DNA from 2 places in the Mesorhizobium sp. M1182 genome. Region 1 is predicted to be linked to the other one. Evidence: riboswitches for the same ligand, from Rfam matches in the RefSeq annotation. Region 1 holds a riboswitch; the other holds the start of a gene.
What was found. A riboswitch is a leader RNA that binds a small molecule or an ion and turns the genes downstream of it on or off. The one in region 1 is predicted to bind S-adenosylmethionine.

Region 1 (7,328 bases):
CAGAGGTGGTTGACCGTTTGTCATGTGGCTTCTGCGGTTACGAGCGAGCGTTGCATTACGCGCCCCTCAGGCGGCCGGGGCAAGCCCGCTACCGCTCACCATGAAGGAACTGCCTTGCGGCTGGCCGGTGGCGAGTGCGACCACCGCCCGTCCGACATCGGCCGGCGTTTGCATGTCGGTCATGGCGGCGATGAAGTCCGCCGGCTGGATGCCCATATAGGCCGCTATGCTGTCGACGCCGGCTTTGCCCACGCCGGTTTCCGGCATGATGCGCATCGGCGCGAGCGCCATGAAGCGCAGGCCGAGGCCAAGCCGGTCGGCCTCCTTCTGGCTATGACCGGCCAGGAACATCTGCATGCGTTTTGCGCCAGCATAGCCGCCGGCGTTCGGTGGTCCGCCGGTCAAGGCCGCGCCGCTGGAGATCAGAACGATCCGGGTCCCCGGCTTGAGCGGACGCCGCAGAGCGGCCCGGCAAAACAGGAACGACGCCTTGACGTCCGTGTCCCAATTTGCCGAGAACGCCTTCCAGTTCTGTTCATGCACCGGCGCAGAAGGCGCCAGCGCACCTGCGCAGATCACCAGTACGTCCGGCTCAAGCGCGGCGAAGACCTTATCCGGGGCGGAGTCCATCGTAGCATCGGCCGCAAGCGTCTTCACGCCCGAGACCTCCCAGGCAAATTGCGCCAGGGCCTGTTTTCCGCGGGCGACGGCCAGCACCGTCGCTTTCTCCTTGAGGGCGGCCTCCGCGATGGAGCGGCCGACACCACGGCTGCCTCCGACGACGACGACATTCTGATTTTGCAACGATCCCATGGATCACCTCTCTATTCCCGGCCGCCGGACCATCCAGGCGCGCTCATCGATAAGGACAGCGCAGGTGGGTGGAAATCATCGGTGCCAGGCGGAAATATCTTTCCGCTGACGGCAGCGGCGCGTCGGTTTTGTATTCAGTGTCATTACCTCGGGGGTAATCGACCTGTGCGCGACGTCTCGGCAAACTGCTCCCATCAAGCCGGTTGTCCGGCCTTCGACCACAAGGAGTTACGCCATGACCGCCTACGCCGTCGCCCATATGCGCCAGGTCACGCCGGGACCGCAGATCGCCGAGTACCTGCACAAGATCGATGCCACGCTGGAACCGTTTGGCGGCCGCTTCGTGGTGCACGGAGGCGAGGTGGAAGTCGTTGAAAACACCTGGCCGGGCTATCTCATAGTCATCGAGTTTCCCAACCGGCAGCAGGCACGTGCATGGTACGACTCGCCCGCCTATCAGGAGATATTGCCGCTGCGTACCAGCAATTCCCGGTCCGACGTGGTCTTCGTTGATGGCATCCAGCACCCGCACAAGGCCACGGACGTGCTTGAATAGAGGGAATGATCGGGTACAACCGGCGTCTATGGTGCCGCCATCTATCTGGCGGCACCGAATTTGGATCGCGTCTGCATCGGCAGCTTCACCGCCCCTGCAGCACCTTGATCGCGTTGGACATGTCGCCATGCGACAATGCAGCCAGGTAATCCGAGTAGTTGATCCTGCCGTTCGCGAAGCCGTTCATCAATCGCGTGCAGAACGTGTGTTCCAATCCGGCATCCGGGACGTTCATGAGCGCGGCGAGGTTTGCCCTTTCAACCTTGCCGAACCGCATCTTGAATTTGGTCATGCACCGCTGGATCGCCTGCCGTTTCAGCGCCGGGCTGCCGCTCAACGCGACTTGTCCATTCTGGAAATCGGTCTTCGACGTCGTGCATCCGGAAATCAAAGTGGCCGACATCAAAGCTGTTGCTAATACTAACGTCTTCATTGCTTCCCCCAAACCAACCCGTTTGAGACCTGTTAAAGCAACAAAGAATGCCGGGCAACTTCATTGGATTGAAAATTGAAAATATGGTTTCTTGCGCAGGTCTGAGGTTCGTTGCTTCTGCCTGTCAAACCTATCGTTTCAGCAGGAATACCGCTTGCTGGCCGAAAAAGTTCCAGAACCACCAAGGCATGGAGAAGCCGATCCGCTGGCCGTTGGCGTCGAGCGCGGTTGCCTTTTCCACCGTCGCGCCAAGCTCGTCGCACAGATTGACGAAGTCGCGAATGGTGCAGAAATGGATGTTGGGCGTGTCGTACCAGGAATAGGGCAGGTCCTTGGTCACCGGCATGCGGCCGTTGAAGAGCAGCGAAAGGCGCACCCGCCAGTGGCCGAAATTCGGGAATGAGACGATGGCGCGGTTGCCGATCCGGAGCAGTTCGTCGAGCACCAGCTTCGGATTGCGGGTCGCCTGCAAGGTCTGCGACAGAACGACGAAGTCGAAACCCTTGTCGGGATAGAATTGGAGATCCTTGTCGGCATCGCCTTGAATAACCGACAGGCCGCGCGCCACGCATTCGTTGACGCCGCGCTGCGACAGTTCCAGCCCGCGGCCATCGACCTTCTTGGTCTCCTGCAGCAATTCGAGCAGCAGGCCGTCGCCGGAACCGACGTCCAGCACCCGCGACTGCGGCGGGATGAGATCGGCGACGACTTCGAGGTCGACGCGCTGGGCGCGGTTGACGCTCATGCCTTCGGCTCCTGCCTGGCGCATGATCCTGATCCGAACGGTCCGCAACTTTTCGGGGTCATGCGCCGAGCCCTCTCGCCCGCGCGGCCGAGGCGATGAAGCCCTTGATGGCGGCGAACAGTTCCGGTTCGTCGAGCAGGAAGGCGTCGTGGCCGCGGTCGGTCTCGATCTCGACGAACGATACCGAGGCGCCGGCTGCGTTCAGCGCGTGCACGACCGAGCGGCTCTCCTCGGTCGGGAACAGCCAATCGCTGGTGAACGAAACCAGGCAGAAGCGCGTCTTGGTGCCGGCGAAGGCATCGGCCAGCCGGCCGCCATGGTCGGCGGCGAGATCGAAATAATCCATCGCCCGCGTCATGTAGAGATAGGAGTTGGCATCGAAGCGATCGACGAAGGTCATGCCCTGATGGCGCAGATAGCTCTCGATCTGGAAGTCGGCATCGAAGCCGAAGGTAAGCGCTTCGCGGTCCTGCAGGTTGCGGCCGAACTTGCGGTGCAGCGCTGCTTCCGACAGATAGGTGATGTGGGCGGCCATGCGCGCCACCGCCAGCCCCTTTTCCGGCCGCTTGCCATGCTCGAAATATTTGCCGCCATGCCAGTCCGGGTCGGCCATCACTGCCTGCCTGCCGACCTCGTGGAAAGCGATGTTCTGCGAGGAATGGCGGGCACCGGTGGCGATCGGCAGCGCCGAGAAGACGCGCTCCGGATAGCTGGAGGCCCATTGCAGCACCTGCATGCCGCCCATCGAGCCGCCAAGCACGCTGAACAGCTGTTCGATGCCGAAATGCTCGACCAGCATCAGCTGCGCCCGCACCATGTCGCGGATGGTGATGATCGGCAGGTCGAGCCCGTAGGGCTTGGCGGTGGCGGGATTGGTCGAGGCGGGGCCGGTGGAGCCGAGACAGCCGCCGATGACGTTTGACGAGATGACGAAGAAACGGTCGGTATCGATGATCTTGCCGGGACCGATCAGCACTTCCCACCAGCCCGGCTTGCCGGTCACCGGATTGGTGTTGGCGACATGCTGGTCGCCGGTCAGCGCATGGCAGACGAGGATGGCGTTGGAGCGCGCGTCGTTGAGCGTGCCATAGGTCTGGTAGGCAATCTGGAACGGCGACAGCAGCGTGCCGGCGTCGAGCTTGAGCGGCTTGTCGGCGCCGAAACGCAACACCGGGCTCGACGGCTGGTCGGCCTCGTTGTTGGTTTTTCGCGCGCGCAAAGCGACCATCACATCTCCTTGCCCGGCCTTCAGTTGTCCACCGGTCTGGGCAACAAAAAACCGGCCATGCCTTCGCAAAGCCGGTTACAAGATGCAAACGGCCCTTTAGCAAGTTGTTTAACGTGGCTGCAAGCCGACCGGCCAAATCACCACGGAACTGTAGCCGTTCTTCTATGACTCGCGCATGGCTTCGTCAACGGCAAGTTCTTGATCCCGAATTGCCGGCCCTCGACATTCCGGGCCACGGCTTGTATTTCCGCTGCGGCTTCCGGATGGAGGCACTCTCGACGGATTTCATGAAATGAGTCAGACACCGGATCAGACACGTCCAAAGCCCCGCGCCGGCATCATGGACATCGAAGCCTATGTGCCCGGCAAGAGCGCGGCGCCTGAAGGTGTCGCCAAGGTCCATAAATTGTCGGCGAACGAGAACCCGCTCGGCCCTTCGCCAAAGGCGATAGAGGCCGCGCGCGCGGTCGCCGACAAGCTCGCGGTCTATCCCGACGGCAGCGCCATGCGCCTGAGGGAAGCGATCGCCGAGGTGCACGGGCTCAACCCGGCGAACATCGTCTGCTCCAACGGCTCCGACGAGATTCTGGGCCTGCTGGCGCAGACCTACCTCGCGCCCGGCGACGAAGCCATCATCACCGAACACGGCTTCATGGTCTACAAGATCTACATACAGTCGGCCGGTGCCGTCCCGGTGACGGTCAAGGAGACCGATGAACGCGCCGATATCGATGCGATCCTCGCCGCGGTGACGCCGGCTACCCGGATCATCTTCCTTGCCAATCCAAACAATCCAACCGGCACCTACTTGCCGTTCCAGGAGGTGCGCCGCCTGCATGCCGGCCTGCCGCGAAACGTGCTTCTGGTGCTGGATGCAGCTTACGCCGAATATGTCCGGCGCAACGATTATGAAGCCGGCGTCGAGTTGGTGGGCAGCGCGGAAAACGTGGTCATGACCCGCACTTTCTCCAAATTGGGCCTGGGCGGGGCGCGGATCGGCTGGATGTATGCGCCAATGCACGTCATCGACGCGATCAACCGCGTGCGGGGACCCTTCAACGTCAATGCGACGGCAATCGAGGCCGGCATCGCGGCGATCCGCGACCGTGCCCACATCGAACGCAGCGTCGCGCACAACGAGACCTGGCTGGCCTGGCTGAGCGAGCAATTAAGCGGGCTCGGGCTGCGGGTGACACCGAGCGTCGGCAATTTCATCCTCATCCACTTTCCCGAGGACAAAAAGCATTCGGCGGCGGCCGCCGACGACTACCTCAGTGCGCGCGGCTACATATTGCGGCGCGTTTCCGGGTACGGTTTTCCCAACGCGCTGCGCATGAGCATCGGCACCGAAGAGGCCAATCGCGGCGTTGTCGCAGCACTCGCGACATTCCTGAAAAGCTAGAACACCATGACATCACCGATGTTCGAAAAAATCGCGCTGGTCGGCATCGGCCTGATCGGCTCGTCGCTGGCCCGCGTCATCCGCCGCGAGGGGCTCGCCGGCCAAATCGCGATTTCGACGCGCAGCGAAGCGACGCTGGCACGGGCGAGCCAACTCGGCCTTGGCGACACCTATACGACGGATGCGAAAGAGGCGGTTCGCGATGCTGATCTGGTTATCGTTTCGGTGCCGGTCGGTTCTTCCGGTACGGTCGCCGCGGAGATCGCGCCGGCGCTGAAGAAGGGCGCCATCCTCACCGATGTCGGCTCGACCAAGGCGTCGGTGATCGCGCAGATGCAGCCGCACGTGCCTGATGGCGTGCACTTCATCCCCGGCCATCCTTTGGCCGGCACCGAAAAATCGGGACCGGACGCCGGTTTTGCCGAACTGTTCGAGAACCGCTGGTGCATTTTCACGCCGCTGCCCGGCACCGATCCCGCAGCACTGGAAAAGCTCTCGGAATTCTGGCGCCGCTGCGGCTCCAACATCGACACGATGGACCCGCAGCATCACGACATGACGCTGGCCATCGTTTCGCACCTGCCGCATATTATCGCTTACAACATCGTCGGTACCGCCGACGATCTGGAGTCGGTGACCAAGTCCGAGGTCATCAAATACTCGGCTTCCGGCTTTCGCGACTTCACCCGTCTCGCGGCGTCCGACCCGACCATGTGGCGCGACGTCTGCCTGCACAACAAGGACGCCATTCTCGAAATGCTGGCGCGGTTTTCCGAGGATCTGTCCTCGCTGCAGCGGGCGATCCGCTGGGGCGACGGCGAAAAACTGTTCGACCTGTTCACCCGCACCCGCGCCGTCCGCCGCTCGATCATCGAGGCCGGCCAGGATATCGACGTACCGGATTTCGGCCGCCAGGCAGTCGAACACCCGCCGAAGGGATAAGCCGCGGCAGGCCGATCGCAGGCCAGCCTGGCTTAGAGCGGTTCATCGTTTCACAGAAACGCCGAACGGCTCTATCTCTTTGTTTTGCGCAATTCCGGACGGAAAACCGTTTCACACTTTTCCTGGAATTGCTCTAGTCGAGCGGCTTGATCTTGCCGAGCGGGATGAAGCCGAGCGAGGCCTTGCCCCTGACGATCTTGAGCGGCATCGACGGCTGGTTGCCGAGGAGCGCCAGTCCGGCAAAGCCGGTCTGGATCTCTTTCTTCTGCTCGGGGATGGCGGTGGCGAGGATTGCCGCCACGGCCTTTGGATCATTGAGCCTGATCGTCAGGTCGGCATTTATGAGACCGTCGTCATCGACCGACAGCGGTCCGGAAACGGTGATGCGCGCAGTTCCGGACGACAGATCGAGCTCGTGGATTTCGGCCGCCTGGCCGCGCAGGCTCTTCGGATTTGCCTTGATCAGTGTCACGCCGTTTTTCAGCGTGACGTCGCCGCTGCCGTCGAGCGGCGGCAAGACGCGCCCGCCGATGGCCGCTGCGTCGATTTCAAGATCGGTGAAATTGCCGGCAGAGTCGATGTCCGGGCCGTTTGGGCGCAATTGTCCGGTGGCGGTTCCGGCGCTGAACAGCGAGACGGGATCGGTGTCGTCTGCCGGATCGGTCTGGCCGGACAGGCCTTCTGCCTGCAGCGAGAGGCGTCTCGGCAGCGGCCAGGACAGCTTCATGTCGGCCCGCAGATCATCCCAGTCGATCCAGAGCGGGGTCATGCCGGGAACAGAGGTCCTGAGCGGCCCCCTGAGCTCGGCGGCAGGCGACAGAAGGCGGGTGATCTGCGTGGCGGCGTTGATCTTGCCTGTCGATGCCGCGACGTTGCGGCTGTCGTCCTCGTAAGCCAGGCTGTCGCAGGAAACGGTGAAGCTGAAGGGATAGCCGCTGACCGCGAGATTGGCGCAGTCGGCCTTGATGCCTTTGTCGTCGAGATCGGCGACCGCCTTTTTGGTGGCGCTCTCGACCAGGTCCGCCAGGTAGAACCAGCCCGCGCTGTAGATGCCGAACAGCACGAGGATGAAAGCGGCAAGCCACAACAGGCGGCGACGTTGGCTGGGCGGCGGGCGCTCGTCACTTGACGTCATGCTGCGGCTTTCGTTAACGCGGGGTGGCACGGGCGGGCTGTCGCTTGCGGCACCAACAGGTAGACGGACTGAAA
Region 2 (7,328 bases), on a different contig from region 1:
TCATGAACAACGGCATGTCGATCATGGGCGTCAATGTCGATTGGCAGCAGGTGGTCAAAGGCCTGGTGCTGCTCGGCGCCGTCGTCTTCGACGTCTACAACAAGAACAAGGCTTGAGAGGCAACCAGGAGGCATACGGGTCACATCGCACGTTGCCGGGCGGCGCAAAGAAGTCCCCCGAGGGACCTGATCCGCGAGCGCAATCCGGACGAAGAATTTCAACCGAGGCGCGGACAGGGTCCGGGCCGCGCAGGGTAGGGTTTGCCGAGAAAGGGCAGGCCAGCCCACAATTCAGAGAGGGTTACCATGCTGATCTCACAAATCCTCGACGACGCCGAGACGATCCGCGTCGTTGCCCGCAACGGCGGCAAGACCCGCGTCATCAACGGCGCCCGCAGCGTCTATTCGCTGGCGATGGAAGCCGCGCGTACCGGCAGCGGGCTTGTCGCCCTGATCGAGCGCAAGGGCTTCGGCGAAACCGTCGACCTCGACGCTGCCTACAAGAAGGGCCGGCTGCTGTCGCCGATCAACCATCCCGATCCGGCGCATCTCCATCTCACCGGCACCGGGCTGACGCATCTCGGCTCCGCCGCGACCCGCGATTCCATGCACAAGAAGCTCAGCACGGACGGCGAGGAACAGCTGACCGATTCCATGAAGATGTTCCGCATGGGGCTTGAGGGCGGCAAGCCGGCGAAGGGCCAGATCGGCGTGCAGCCGGAATGGTTCTACAAGGGCAACGGCACCATGGCGGTGGCGCCCGGGGCGGCGCTTATGTCGCCGGCCTTCGCCCAGGATGCCGGCGAGGAGCCGGAAATCGCCGGTATCTATGTGATCGGCGACGACGGCGCCCCGTTCCGCGTCGGCTTCACGCTGTCTAACGAGTTTTCCGACCATGTCACCGAGCGTGTGAACTATCTCTTCCTTGCCCATTCCAAGCTGCGCAACGCTTCGTTCGGGCCGGAGATCCTGATCGGCGATCTGCCGTCCGATATCCGCGGCGCTTCACGCATCCTGCGCGACGGCAAGCTGCTTTGGGAAAAGCCGTTCCTGTCGGGCGAGGCGAACATGTCGCACACCATTGGCAATCTCGAGCATCACCACTTCAAATACTCGGCCTTCCGCCAGCCGGGCGACGTGCATGTGCACATGTTCGGCACGGCGACGCTGTCCTTCGCCGACGGCATCAGGACCGAGGCCGGCGACGTATTCGAAATCGAGGCGCAGGATTTCGGCCTGCCTTTGCGCAACCCGCTTGAAATCGAGCAGCCGGTGAAGGTGGTGGTGAAGGCGTTGTAAACTGGTGACATAATTCAGGGGCGAGAAATGAACGGCCTGCGGATTGGCACTGTGTTCGTAAGTTTAGTCCTGTTCCTCGCCTATTTCTCCCCAGCGGCTTACAGCGCCGGACAATGCAGCGCAAAATCCTATCGCGAGGCCCGGATGTTGATGACTAACCGGCTTCTGGCCACCGGCTATTCGAAATCGCAAGTGAGCTTTCTGATGCGCAACGCGGATCGCATGACGTCCGCACTCCGCGCTGACAGACTGAACGACAATGGCAGAGCCTGCGGTGTCGACTCCGCCAGAGCCCATGTGCTGGGATGTATCGACAAGCAGTTGTTCCCCTTGCAGTCCAGCTCAAGCGCCTCACTTGACGACGAGAAGCAAACCAGAGGATTTTGGGGGAAGAAGCGATTGGCAGTGCGAGAACTGCTCTTTATCGGTCAGTTTCATGGCTGCCTTGGCGCCGCGAAAGAATATCTGTTTCGCGGCTGACGGAATTGCGAACAAGCTCAGCGGGCGGCGCGGAAATGCTTGGACAGTTTCAGGCCCTGTGCCTGATAATTCGAGCCGAGATCAGTGCCGTAGAGCGCCTGCGGCCGTTTCAGCATGTGCTCGTAGACCAGCCGTCCGACGATCTGGCCGTGGTCGAGGATGAACGGCACTTCGTGGCTGCGTACCTCGAGCACCGCCCGGCTGCCGGTGCCGCCCGACGCCGAATGGCCGAAACCCGGGTCGAAGAAACCGGCATAATGGACGCGGAACTCGCCGACCAGCGGATCGAAGGGCGTCATTTCGGCCGCGTAGAGCGGCGGCACATGCACCGCCTCGCGCGACACCAGAATATAGAATTCGTCCGGATCGAGCACCAGCTCGCCGGCACCGCTCTTGTAGAGCGGCTCCCAGAAATCGACGACATCCTGCGCGGCGCGCTTGTCGACGTCGACCAGGCCGGTGTGGTGCTTGCCGCGATAGCCGACAAGCCCATCCTTGTCGCCGTCGAGGTCGATCGACAGCGCGATGCCGCCGCCTGAGATGTTGGGTGGTTCGGTGGCGACCAACATTTCGGCGTGGTGCAACTCGTGCAGCTCGTTTTCCGACAAGAGCGCATTGCCGGTGCGGAACCTGACCTGCGACAGCCGCGAGCCGGTCCGCACGACAATCGGGAAAGTGCGCGGGCTGACCTCCAGATAGAGCGGGCCTTCATAGCCGGCGGCGATCTTGTCGAACTCGTGGCCACGGTCGGTCATTACCCGGGTGAAGATATCGAGCCGTCCGGTCGAGCTTTTCGGGTTGGCGGAGGCGGAAATATGGGCGGGCAGCGCCAGGCTCTCGAGCAGCGGCACGATGTAGACGCAGCCGGTTTCCAGCACGGCACCTTCGGCGAGGTTGATCTCGTGCAGCTTCAGCCGGTCGAGCTTGTCGACAACCCTGTGGTCCGGGCCGGGCAAGAAGGAAGCACGCACCCGCCAGGCCTTGTCGCCGAGCCTGAGGTCAAGGCTGGCCGGCTGGATCTGATCGGCATCGAGCGTGCGCGGCGATTTCAGCGCGCCCGTCTGGAACAGCGCGGAAATATCCTGATCGGGAAGAATGCCTGTCTGCCGCAAGGGTCTGGCTCCGTTCGAACGCCGGGCGAGGTCTTGTTCTGTCGCAGGTCCGACCGTGGACGCGTTTGGCACCTGCTTGGTACAACCCTCTTAATCATGCCGGCAATTGACGCAAGCGTGGCGCGGGTCTAAAGCTCGTTATCCCGTGGTGATTTGGCCGGTCGGCTTGCAGCCACGTTAAACAAGTCGCTAAAGGACCGTCGGGCCGCAAGGCCATATGGACCGGTTGCGACTTTCGCGACCGGTTTTTTGTTGTTTGGACCAATTTTGGTGTTTGGATGGAATGATGACCAAGAAGCGCGACTGGAAGCCTCAGACCGCACTCGTGCATGCCGGAACGCTGCGTTCCGGCTTCGGCGAGACCTCCGAGGCGATGTATCTCACCCAAGGCTATGTCTACGAGACGGCGCAAGCGGCGGAGGCCCGCTTCAAGGGCGAGGAGCCGGGCTTCATCTATTCGCGCTATGCCAATCCGACGGTCGACATGTTTGAAAAACGCATGTGCGCGCTGGAAGGAGCCGAAGACGCGCGCGCCACGGCATCCGGCATGGCGGCGGTGACGGCAGCACTGCTGTGCAGCGCCAAGGCGGGCGACCATATCGTGGCGGCGCGCGCGCTGTTCGGCTCCTGCCGCTGGGTGGTCGAGACGCTGGCGCCGAAATACGGCATTGAGGCAACGCTGGTCGACGGCACCGACATCGCCAATTGGGAAAAGGCGGTCAAGCCAAACACCAAACTGTTCTTCCTGGAAAGCCCGACCAATCCTACGCTGGAAGTGATCGACATTGCCGCCGTCGCGGCACTTGCCAATGCGATCGGCGCCAGGCTGATCGTCGACAATGTGTTCGCCACGCCCTTGCAGCAGAAACCCCTGCAGCTCGGCGCCCACATCGTCGTCTATTCGGCCACGAAGCATATTGACGGCCAGGGGCGCTGTCTTGGCGGCATCGTTCTGTCGGACAAGAAATGGATCGACGAGAACCTGCATGACTATTTCCGCCACACCGGCCCAAGCCTCTCGCCCTTCAATGCCTGGACGCTGCTGAAAGGCCTGGAGACGCTGCCGCTACGCGTACGCCAGCAGACGGAAAGTGCCGGCCGCATCGCGGATTTCCTGGCCGAGCGCCCGCAAATCGCCCGTGTCATCTATCCCGGCCGTGCCGACCACCCGCAAGCGGCCGTGGTCAAGAGGCAGATGTCGGGTGGCTCGACGCTGATCTGCATGGATGTGAAGGGCGGCAAGCAGGCGGCCTTTGCCTTCCAGAACGCACTCGACGTCGTGCTCATTTCCAACAATCTCGGCGACGCCAAGAGCCTGATCACCCATCCGGCGACGACGACGCACAAGAACTTGACCGATGAGGCCCGCGCCGAGCTCGGCATCGGACCGGGAACGCTCAGGCTGTCAGTTGGCCTTGAGGACGCCGACGACCTGCTCGAAGACATCGAGCAGGCACTGAGAGTTGCCGGATAAGGGCTGGCCGAACAGAGGCGAGCGGGAACGCGCCCGATCAGGCGCCGGACGGGGTCTCTTCCAGCTCCGCGACGGTCTTTGTCTGGATAGTCATCACGTTGCCGCGCCAGTCGACGGCGCCGCTCAGCCATCCGCGCGCCCAAATGGCGGGAAGCATCAGGTCTCGCGCCATCATCGCCGGGATCGTGCGCGGCGACAGGTGCCATCCCTTGGCCGAGGCCAAGGCGCATTCCGGCAGGTAGGCCGCGACCAGCACGGCGATGGCGGTTGCCGGCAGGCTGACGCCGGCGTCAGCCGCCGCGATCAGCGCAAACACCAGCGGCGGCGCCGCGCCGATCAGGATCTCGGGGGCGAAGAACAGCGCGAAGGTGACGCGGCGCAGCCGCGCCCAGCGCGCCTGCCGCGACCAGATCTCGCCAAGCGTGCGCCGGCCGAGCGGCTGTTCGAAGGGCGAGGCGACAAGATTGACCCGCAGTCCGAGCCCGTTGACCAGCTTGGTCGCGGCCGCGTCCTCGGCGATCTCGGCGGCAAGCGCGCGGATGCCGCCATTGGCGTCGAGCATCGGCTTGTTCCACAACATGCTCTTGCCCTGCGCGAAGCCGAGGCCGAGCGCCTCTCCGGCGTACTGCCAGCGTGCCTGCAGCGTGTTGAGAAAGGCGCATTCGACCTCCCCCCAGAAGCCGTCCGGCCGCGAGCCGATCGGCGTCGAGCAGACGAGGCCGGTGTCGTGCCGCCATGCCGCCATCAGCTGCTGGACGTAGTCGCTCGGCATAAGCACATTGGAATCGGCAAGGATGACCCAGCGATAACGCCCCGCCTCCCAACCCTTCACGCAATTGTTGAGTTTTGGATTGCCGCTGATGCGGTCGTCACCGACTAGAAGGCGGGCGCGAATAGCTGGAAAGCGCGCCATTGCTGCGGTGATCGGCTTGACCACCGGGTCGTCGGCATGGGCGACACAGAAGATGAGTTCGTAGCGCGGCCAGTCGAGTGAGAAGGCGCGCTCCAGCGTCTCTTCGGCAAACGGCTCGACGCCGCGTGCCGGGATGACGATCGATACCGGCGGCGCGTTGGCGGGCGGTGCGATCCTGGCTGGTCGCTTCAGCTTCAGCGAAGCTAACAGGATGCTGGCGAGATTTGAAAGAAGGAGGGCTATGGAAAGGAGGGCGGCTGCGAATGTCGGTTCCATCGAGATCTGGTCACTCCAGAAGTGCCGGCCGCATGACGGCCGTTTTCAACAATTCGACAGAACGCTGAGTCGCCCGGCACAAGCCTGCACACCATCATTGTCATGTGTCACTTAAATGACATTGTTTTTCGGCACCTGCGCTCGAGTCGGGCAAGGAGATGACGCGCATCGTTGATCAAACTGCGCTGAGCGTCGAAAGTTCCATCTACATTGCTTTGGAGCAGTTTATGTACAGTGCCGTCACCCGCAACATCGAAGTGCAGGTCAGGCCGTTCTATCTGGAGGATCACTCCGACCCGCCGCAAAACCGCTATGTCTGGGGATATCAGGTGACCATCGACAATCAGTCGGATGAGTTCGTGCAGCTTCTGTCGCGCTACTGGCACATTACCGACGGCACCGGCAAGGTCGAGGAAGTGCGCGGCCCCGGGGTCGTCGGCGAGCAACCCGGACTCAACCCCGGCGACAGCTATCAGTATACGTCTGGATGCCCGCTCTCGACGCCATCCGGCATCATGGTCGGGCACTACACCATGCGCAACAGGCGGGGCGAGACGTTCGACGTCGCCATCCCCGCCTTCTCGCTCGACTTGCCGGGAATGCGGCGCACCGTCAATTGACGGCCGTCATCCGGCCGCTGCAAACTCCGCCGGGTCGAAGTCATATTGCTTCGAGCAGAATTCGCAGGCGACGTGAATGCTGCCATCCTCGGTGCTGTCCCTGATCTCCTCGGCGGAAAAGCCTTCAAGGATGCCGTGGATCTTCTCCCTTGAGCATGAGCACTGGTCGGCGACCGGCACCCCGCCGAACACGCGGACGCCATGCTCGTGGAAAAGCCGGTAAAGCAGCCGTTCGGCACCGATCGTCGGATCGATCAGCTCGGTCGGTTCAATAGTACCAAGCAGCGCCAGCAGCTCCTGCCAGGAATTGTCGGTCGGGTCGTGGATTTCCTCACGCGGATCGCCGTCGCCACCTGGAAGGTCGGGTACGCGCATGCGCTCCGCCGATTGCGGCAGGAATTGTGCCAGCAGGCCACCGGCCCGCCATTGCTCGCGGGCACCGCCGACGCCGGGCGTCAGAAGCTTGGCAACCGAAAGCCGGAGGTCGGTCGGAATCTGCTCAGACTGGCGGAAATAAGTGCGTGCGGCATCTTCCAGTGTGACGCCGTCGAGCTGGACGATGCCCTGGTAGCGTTGTGTGTGAGCGCCCTGGTCGATGGTCAGCGCCAGGACGCCGCTGCCGAGCAGCGTCTGCGGTGACGTCTCGCCGGCAGAAGTCAAAGCCTGCAGCCGGTCGGCATCGAAGCGGGCATAAGCGCGCAGCGCGTGCGGCGTGGAGAAATCCGCGACCAGCATGTCGACCGGCCCGTCGGTGCGGGTCTGCAGAATGAACTTGCCCTCGAACTTCAGCGAAGTTCCGAGCAATACCGTCAACACACAGGCTTCAGCCAGGAGCCGGGCGACCGGCTCGGGATAGTCGTGGCGGCTGAGAATAGCATCGAGCATCGGCCCGAGCTGGACGGTGCGACCGCGCACGTCGAGCGGGCCGACCTCGAACGGCACGACATGGTCGTCGCCGGCGTAGCCGAATTCGCCGAGCTTGGGTTTATGTTCAGCCAATTGATGAGTTTCCAACATGACAAAGCTCCGGGGCGCGGCGATGCCGCCCTCCGGGGCGCATGCGACGAGACGCGCTCGATTTGCGTGATGCGCCTGAGATAGGCACCACCAACTCCCGGATCAAGGCGGCCCAGATCAAGGCGGCGCAGATCAGGC

Region 2: linked by a shared signal. The riboswitch ahead of NKH33_RS16660 (O-succinylhomoserine sulfhydrylase) and the one ahead of metX (homoserine O-acetyltransferase MetX) in region 1 are both predicted to bind S-adenosylmethionine.

What each region holds. Positions count from the first base shown of each region.
Region 1 covers NZ_JAMYMD010000003.1:73,975-81,302, reverse strand. Annotated here, with positions in the region: gene NKH33_RS05230 (RNA polymerase subunit sigma-70) at 1-24, opposite strand, end outside; gene NKH33_RS05225 (SDR family NAD(P)-dependent oxidoreductase) at 67-813, opposite strand; gene NKH33_RS05220 (DUF1330 domain-containing protein) at 1,049-1,369, shown strand; gene NKH33_RS05215 (hypothetical protein) at 1,455-1,661, opposite strand; gene NKH33_RS05210 (hypothetical protein) at 1,660-1,881, shown strand; gene metW (methionine biosynthesis protein MetW) at 1,933-2,547, opposite strand; gene metX (homoserine O-acetyltransferase MetX) at 2,606-3,775, opposite strand; SAM riboswitch at 3,852-3,929, opposite strand; gene hisC (histidinol-phosphate transaminase) at 4,068-5,177, shown strand; gene NKH33_RS05190 (prephenate/arogenate dehydrogenase family protein) at 5,184-6,119, shown strand; gene NKH33_RS05185 (DUF2125 domain-containing protein) at 6,253-7,254, opposite strand.
Region 2 covers NZ_JAMYMD010000012.1:64,524-71,851, forward strand. Annotated here, with positions in the region: gene mmsB (multiple monosaccharide ABC transporter permease) at 1-116, shown strand, start outside; gene araD1 (AraD1 family protein) at 306-1,298, shown strand; gene NKH33_RS16650 (hypothetical protein) at 1,326-1,778, shown strand; gene NKH33_RS16655 (2'-deoxycytidine 5'-triphosphate deaminase) at 1,796-2,890, opposite strand; SAM riboswitch at 3,026-3,103, shown strand; gene NKH33_RS16660 (O-succinylhomoserine sulfhydrylase) at 3,174-4,364, shown strand; gene NKH33_RS16665 (ceramide glucosyltransferase) at 4,402-5,553, opposite strand; gene apaG (Co2+/Mg2+ efflux facilitator ApaG/CorD) at 5,781-6,173, shown strand; gene NKH33_RS16675 (Hsp33 family molecular chaperone) at 6,180-7,190, opposite strand.